One region of the Agrobacterium sp. rho-8.1 genome, then DNA from elsewhere that is predicted to be linked to it. Evidence: riboswitches for the same ligand, from Rfam matches in the RefSeq annotation. Region 1 holds a riboswitch; the other holds the start of a gene.

Region 1 (3,407 bases):
CGATCTCCTGATCGGGCTGACGCGGGCAAAGAAGACTTGGGGCTTTGGCCTGTGCTTTCTATACCTACGGAATGTCCGAGGACATCGCTGGAACCACAAGCGTGTCTACCGCATCTACCGCGAGCTGGAGTTGAACCTCAGGATCAAGCCACGCAAGCGTTTGAAGCGGGACAAGCCCGATGCGTTGACCGTGCCGGAAGCTCCGAACCTGGTCTGGTCCATGGATTTTATGGCGGATCGTTTGGAGGACGGTCGGCAATTCCGACTGTTGAATGTCCTGGACGACTTCAACCGGGAGGGGCTGGGTATCGAGGTGGACTTTTCGCTGCCTGCTGAACGCGTCATCCGCAGCCTGAACCGGATCATCGAATGGCGCGGTAAACCGTTCGCCATTCGTGTGGATAACGGGCCTGAGTATGTCAGTGGCAAACTGATGGAATGGGCCGAAACGCAAGGAATTGCGTTGAGCCACATCCAGCCCGGAAAGCCGCAACAGAACGCCTATGTCGAGCGCTACAACCGCACCGTCCGACATGAATGGCTTGACCAGTACATCATTGAAAGCATCGAGGAGGCGCAGGAATTCGCCACGCAGTGGCTATGGACCTACAACAACGAACGGCCCAATATGGGCATCGGCGGCATAACGCCTGCACAGAAACTAAAAATGGCCGCGTGAGTTCTACTGCGGAGCCCCGTTAAGAATGGGGGGATTACCAAGGGAATCGAACCCTCGTATTCAGCTTGGGAAGCTGCTGCTCTGCCATTGAGCTACACCCGCGCACAAGATGACGGTGTGACAGTTGTGGTAGACTGTCAAGCTTCGTTAGGGCTATGCAGCGCGGAAGTGTTTTGACAATTTGAGGCCTTGGGCCTGATAATTGGAGCCGAGGCCGCTGCCATAGAGGCCTTCCGGCTTGGTCAGCATGTGTTCATAGACCAGGCGGCCGACGATTTGGCCGTGTTCCAAAATGAAGGGGACTTCATGGCTTCGAACTTCGAGAACGGCGCGGCTGCCGGTGCCACCGGCGCTGGCGTGGCCGAAGCCTGGGTCAAAGAAGCCGGCGTAGTGGACGCGGAATTCGCCGACCAGCGGATCGAACGGTGTCATTTCAGCAGCGTAGAGGGGCGGAACATGGACGGCCTCCTGCGAGACAAGAATGTAGAACTCGTCCGGGTCAAGAATGAGTTCGGCACGACCTCTCGCGTGGATCGGCTCCCAGAAATCCAGGACATCATGGGCAGCTTTCTGGTCGACATCCACAACTGCGGTGTGGTGTTTGCCACGATAGCCGATCAGGCGGTTTTCACCAAAACCCTGAAGATCGATCGACAAGGCGATGCCTCCGCCGGACACGTTGGGCATTTCGCTCGCGACCAGCGTTTCCTCTTCGTGCAAGGCCAGCATTTCAGCATCGGCCAGGACGGAATGACCGATACGAAAGCGAATTTGTGAGAGACGCGAGCCCTGACGGACGACGATTGGGAACGTGCGCGGGCTTATTTCGAGATAGAGCGGGCCGTTATAGCCCGCGGGGATCTTGTCGAATTCCTGCGCATTGTCGGTGATGACGCGGGTGAAGATATCGAGACGACCCGTAGAGCTTTTGGGGTTGGCAGACGCGGACATATCCGAAGGCAGGGCAAGCGCCTCCATCAATGGTACGATGTAAACGCAGCCGGTTTCCAGAACGGCACCTTCGCCGAGATTGATTTCGTGCAAGCTGAAACGCGTCAGCTTTTCGATGACTTTTGTCGATGGGCCGGGCATGAAGCTGGCGCGTACGCGGTAAGCTTTTCCGCCCAGACGCAGATCCAGGCTTGCTGGCTGGATCTGATCTCCATCCAGCGCGCGTTCGCTCTTCAACTGTCCAGAACTGAACAGTTCCCGGATCGCAGTATCCGCCAATATGCCCGTCGTTCTCGCCATCGTTTGATCATCCCTTTTCACGGCGACAAAACCAAAAGCAAGGCATTGACGCAAGTCGTTAACAGAGTTAAGCCAAGCTTATCCCGTGGTGATTTGGCCGGTCGGCTTGCAGCCACGTTAAACAAGTGGCTAAAAAGACCGGGTGCGCTTGTAACCGGTCTGCTTTTGCGGCCGGTTTTTTTGTTTGTAAGGTGATGACATGAGCAAGAAATGGCGCCCGGCAACACAATTGGTACACGGTGGTACACTGCGTTCCGGTTATGGCGAAACATCTGAGGCGATCTACCTCACGCAAGGGTTCGTCTATGACAGTTCCGAGGCGGCCGAAGCCCGTTTCAAGGGCGAAACGGAAGGCTTCATCTACGCCCGTTACGCAAGCCCAACCAATGACATGTTCGAAAAGCGCATGTGCCTGCTGGAAGGCGCCGAAGATGCGCGCGCCACGGCTTCTGGCATGGCTGCCGTCAGCGCCGCCATTCTCTGCCAGCTGAAGGCAGGCGATCATATCGTTGCCGCCCGCGCCTTGTTTGGTTCTTGCCGTTGGGTCGTCGAGACGCTGGCACCGAAATACGGCATCGAATGTACGCTGGTCGATGGCCGCGATCTCGCCAATTGGGAACAGGCAATCCAGCCGAACACCAAGCTGTTCTTCCTTGAAAGCCCGACCAACCCGACGCTGGAAGTGGTCGATATCGCAGGCGTAGCAAAGCTTGCCAACCAGATCGGCGCGAAGCTGGTGGTCGACAACGTGTTTGCCACACCACTTTTTCAAAAGCCGCTGGAACTGGGCGCACATATTGTCGTCTATTCCGCAACCAAGCACATCGATGGCCAGGGACGTTGCCTGGGCGGCGTCGTTCTGTCCGACAAAAAGTGGATCGAGGAAGAGCTTCAGGATTACTTCCGCCACACAGGCCCGGCCATGTCTCCTTTCAACGCGTGGACGCTGCTTAAAGGTGTTGAGACGCTGCCGTTGCGCGTGCGCCAGCAGACAGAAAATGCCGGAAAGATTGCGGATTTTCTCGCCGATCAGGGCAAAATCGCCAGGGTTATCTACCCAGGCCGCGCCGACCATCCGCAAGCCGACATCATCGCCAAGCAGATGACGGGTGGCTCGACGCTGGTGTGCTTTGAATTGAAAGGTGGCAAGGAAGCGGCCTTCAAGCTGCAGAACGCGTTGGAAATCGTCAAGATTTCCAACAATCTGGGCGATGCGAAGAGCCTGATTACCCATCCTGGGACAACTACGCACAAGAACCTGACCGACGAGGCCCGCGCTGAACTCGGAATTTCCGGCGGCACGCTGCGTCTTTCCTGCGGGATCGAAGATACTGACGATCTGCTGGAGGATTTTGCAGCCGCAATCGCTAAGGTATCCGCCTGATGTGACAGCCACGGCCCGGGCATATGCCGGGCCGTTTCTACCCGTTCCTCTGCCACAGACTAGCGCGCCGAGACGCCCGAAAAACGCCAAACG
Region 2 (3,407 bases), 560 kb from region 1:
GCGACAGGCGGCCCTTCTGGCGGTGGCGCTGCCCAATCCGATCGATCGCGTTGCCGGTAAACCAGGTCGTGGCATGCAGCGTCTTGCCGGGCTTATCGAGAGACGAGCCCGCGGATCAGGCGCTTATGTCGGCTGCGTGCTGGACTAGGAATTTCAGCCCTTGGTGAAGATGTAGTCGGTTTCCTGACGAAGCGTCTCGCCGGGGCGCAGGATTGCCTTCGGGAAACCATCGTGATTGATCGCATCCGGCCATATCTGGGTTTCGAGGCAAAGGCCTGCGAAAGGTCCATAGTGACGGCCCTCCAAGCCCGGAGCGCCCGTGTTCAACTTGAAAGCCGAGTAAAATTGCACGCCGGGCTCGGTCGTGTGGACTTCCAACGATACTTTCGAGGCTGGTGCCGTAACGCGCGCGACCCTTCGCTTGGCGACGCGCTCTGATGACAGACAGAAATTGTGATCGTAGGTCACCTGCTCGCCGTTCTCTTCCCGCGCGACGGGAACGGGACGGCGCAGATCGAACACGGTGCCGTCAACGGCACGGATTTCGCCGGTCGGGATTTGCCGCGCATCGGTCGGTAGATAGTGATCGGCGGCGATTTCGATTTCGTGGCCAAGCGTGTTTTGCGCGCCATCGAGATTGAAATAGGAATGCTGGCAGATGTTGGCGATGGTGGGCTTGTCGGTTGTTGTCTCATACACAACAGACAGCACACCACCTTCCCGGATCGTGTAGGTCGCGGTCACGGTACAATTGCCCGGATAACCGGCGCGACCATCGGGATCGACGATCTGCAGAACCACGTGGTCGGGGCCGTGTTCCACCAGCAGCCAGTTGCGCTTGCCGATGTTGTCGCTGCCACCGTGTAGATGGGTGACACCTTTTTCGTTCAGATCGAGCTGATAGGTCTTTCCATCGATATTGAACTTGCCGCTATCGATGCGGTTGGCATTGCGGCCCGGCGTCGCGCCGAAATAGGAGGAGTATTTCGGGTAGTCATCGAAATTGTCGAAGCCCAGAACGAGTGGTGGCTCGTGGCCATCAAGGCGCAAATCCTGGATAACAGCACCCCAGGTCATGACATGGGCCGTCAGTCCGTCTGCGGAAATGGTGACACGCTCGACCTTTTCGCCCGATGCCGTCAGTCCGAAATTTTCCCGTGTTGCACCATCGTTCATCGTCTTCATTCTCCCAATCGACACATGTGGGCCGGACGTTGCTTTATTTTACGGCCTCACGCAATTGCAGAATTTTCACTCTCCGGTCTGGTTCTGGCCTTTTCCGATCTCTTCCAGATCATATGGTGTCGTCTGGTAAATCTCGTTGATCCAGTTGCCAACAAACAGATGGGCGTGGCTGCGCCAGCGGTTGAGCGGCGTCAGACCGGGGTCGTTGTGCGGAAAATAATCATGCGGCACCTTGATCGGCACGCCAGCGTCGACATCGCGAAAATATTCATCGGCGAGCGATGTGGAATCGTACTCGACATGATTGAACATATAGAGCCGCTTGCCTTTCTTTTCGTGCACCAGGCAAACGCCCATCTCCTCGGATTCCATCAGGATTTCAAGGTCGGGGTGCTTTTCGATGTCGGCGCGGCGGACTTCCGTCCATCGCGAAACCGGCACCTGAAAATCATCCGAGAAGCCATTGAGATAGATGGAGGCAGGGCTCAAATTGCGGTGGCGGTAGACGCCGAACGCCTTTTCCTTCAGCGCGTGCTTCGGCACATCATGGAAATGGTAGATGGCCGCCATCGCGCCCCAGCAGACATTCAGCGTCGAATGGACATTCGTCTCCGTCCATTCGAAAATCTTCCGCATCTCATCCCAATAGGTCACATCCTCATAGGTGAGTTTTTCCACGGGCGCGCCGGTGATGATGAAGCCGTCGAACTTGCGGTGACGCACCTCTTCCCAGGTCTCATAAAAGGATAGCAGATGCTCTTCCGGCGTGTTCTTGGCACGGTGGCCGCCGATACGAACCAAAGAGAGCTCCACCTGAAGCGGAGACGCGCCCACCAGTCTCGCCATCTGGATCTCGGTCTTGATCTTGTTCGGCATGAGATTGAGAAGCCCGATCTGGAGCGGGCGAATATCCTGCCGGATGGCCGCCGTTTCTGTCAGTACCCGCACACCCTCATGTATCAGGGTTTCGAACGCAGGCAGCGTATCGGGAATTTTTATCGGCATGTCGAACTCACTTCCGTGGTGGCGAGGGCCATAAACACAAAAAACCGGCAACGAAATCGCAGCCGGTCCTCGGAAATGAGATGTTTCCTCGACCATTTAGCGACTTCTTTAAAGTGGCTGCAAGCCGGTCGGCAAATCACCACTGGCAGGTGTCATAATCCTCTCGCTCAAGAAAATCAATATCACCGCTTTCCAAGGCGTTTCTGCCTTTCCATCCAACACCGTTCCGGGCTATGGCAAGGCATGACGACCAGCCACTTCACCATTTTGCTCGGCGGCAACATCACCGTTACAGATCGCTTGCAAAAGGCGGTGGCGGATACGCGCGTGATTGCCGCAGACAGCGGCATGCGTCACGCGCAACCGTTGGGGCTTACCCCTGAGCTTTGGGTCGGCGACTTCGATTCGTCCGACACGGCGCTGCAAGAGGGTTGGCCCGATGTCGAGAAACAACCGTTTCCGGCTGCAAAGGGCGTAACAGACGGCGAGATAGCGGTTTCCGAAGCCCTGTCCCGGGGTGCGCAGCGATTGACACTGGTCGGAGCATTGGCGGGTGAGCGGTCGGACCACGCGCTGTTTCATCTGCTTTATGCGGTTTCGCTGGCAGAGCGCGGATTCGAGGTGGTGCTGACATCGGGCGAAGAAGAGGCTTATCCTCTGATGGAAGGCACTCTGGCGCTCGATCTTCCCTCCAGTTCCCTGTTTTCCGTTGCCGGTTTTACCGCGCTGGAAGGCCTCGATATCGAAAATGCACGCTATCCCCTAGAAAACTTCGCGCTTGCTTTCGGCTCGTCGCGCACTATTTCCAACGTGGCGGAAGGGCCTTTGCGCCTCCGCCTCAAAAGCGGCAAAGCCATCGTGCTTGCCCGTCCTTATGACCTGACCGGAGCCTGATACCTTGGCACCCCCCATTCTGAAACTCGACGATATCATGCTGAAATTCGGCGCTACCCCGCTGCTTGACGGTGCAAACCTGCAAGTCGAGCCGGGCGATCGCATCTGCCTCGTCGGCCGCAACGGTTCGGGCAAATCCACGCTGATGAAAATCGCTGCCGGTCTGGTCGAGGCGCAATCAGGTGAGATTTTCAAACACCCTTCCGCCACCATTCGCTATCTGGATCAGGCGCCGGATTTTCCCGGTTACGAGACAGTGCAGGCCTATGCCGAAGCGGGTCTGGGACCGGGCGATGATGCCTATCGCGTCACCTATCTGCTGG

Evidence for each region. A riboswitch is a leader RNA that binds a small molecule or an ion and turns the genes downstream of it on or off. The one in region 1 is predicted to bind S-adenosylmethionine.
Region 2: linked by a shared signal. The riboswitch ahead of metA (homoserine O-acetyltransferase MetA) and the one ahead of RMR21_RS01410 (O-succinylhomoserine sulfhydrylase) in region 1 are both predicted to bind S-adenosylmethionine.

The regions. Positions count from the first base shown of each region.
Region 1 covers NZ_CP192788.1:275,051-278,457, reverse strand. Annotated here, with positions in the region: one part of gene RMR21_RS01425 (IS3 family transposase) at 1-679, shown strand, start outside; tRNA gene RMR21_RS01420 (tRNA-Gly) at 706-779, opposite strand; gene RMR21_RS01415 (2'-deoxycytidine 5'-triphosphate deaminase) at 833-1,930, opposite strand; SAM riboswitch at 2,006-2,084, shown strand; gene RMR21_RS01410 (O-succinylhomoserine sulfhydrylase) at 2,130-3,314, shown strand.
Region 2 covers NZ_CP192788.1:2,763,053-2,766,459, reverse strand. Annotated here, with positions in the region: gene mtgA (monofunctional biosynthetic peptidoglycan transglycosylase) at 1-148, shown strand, start outside; gene RMR21_RS13545 (aldose epimerase family protein) at 154-1,176, opposite strand; gene metA (homoserine O-acetyltransferase MetA) at 1,252-2,190, opposite strand; SAM riboswitch at 2,267-2,343, opposite strand; gene RMR21_RS13535 (thiamine diphosphokinase) at 2,434-3,084, shown strand; gene RMR21_RS13530 (ABC-F family ATP-binding cassette domain-containing protein) at 3,089-3,407, shown strand, end outside.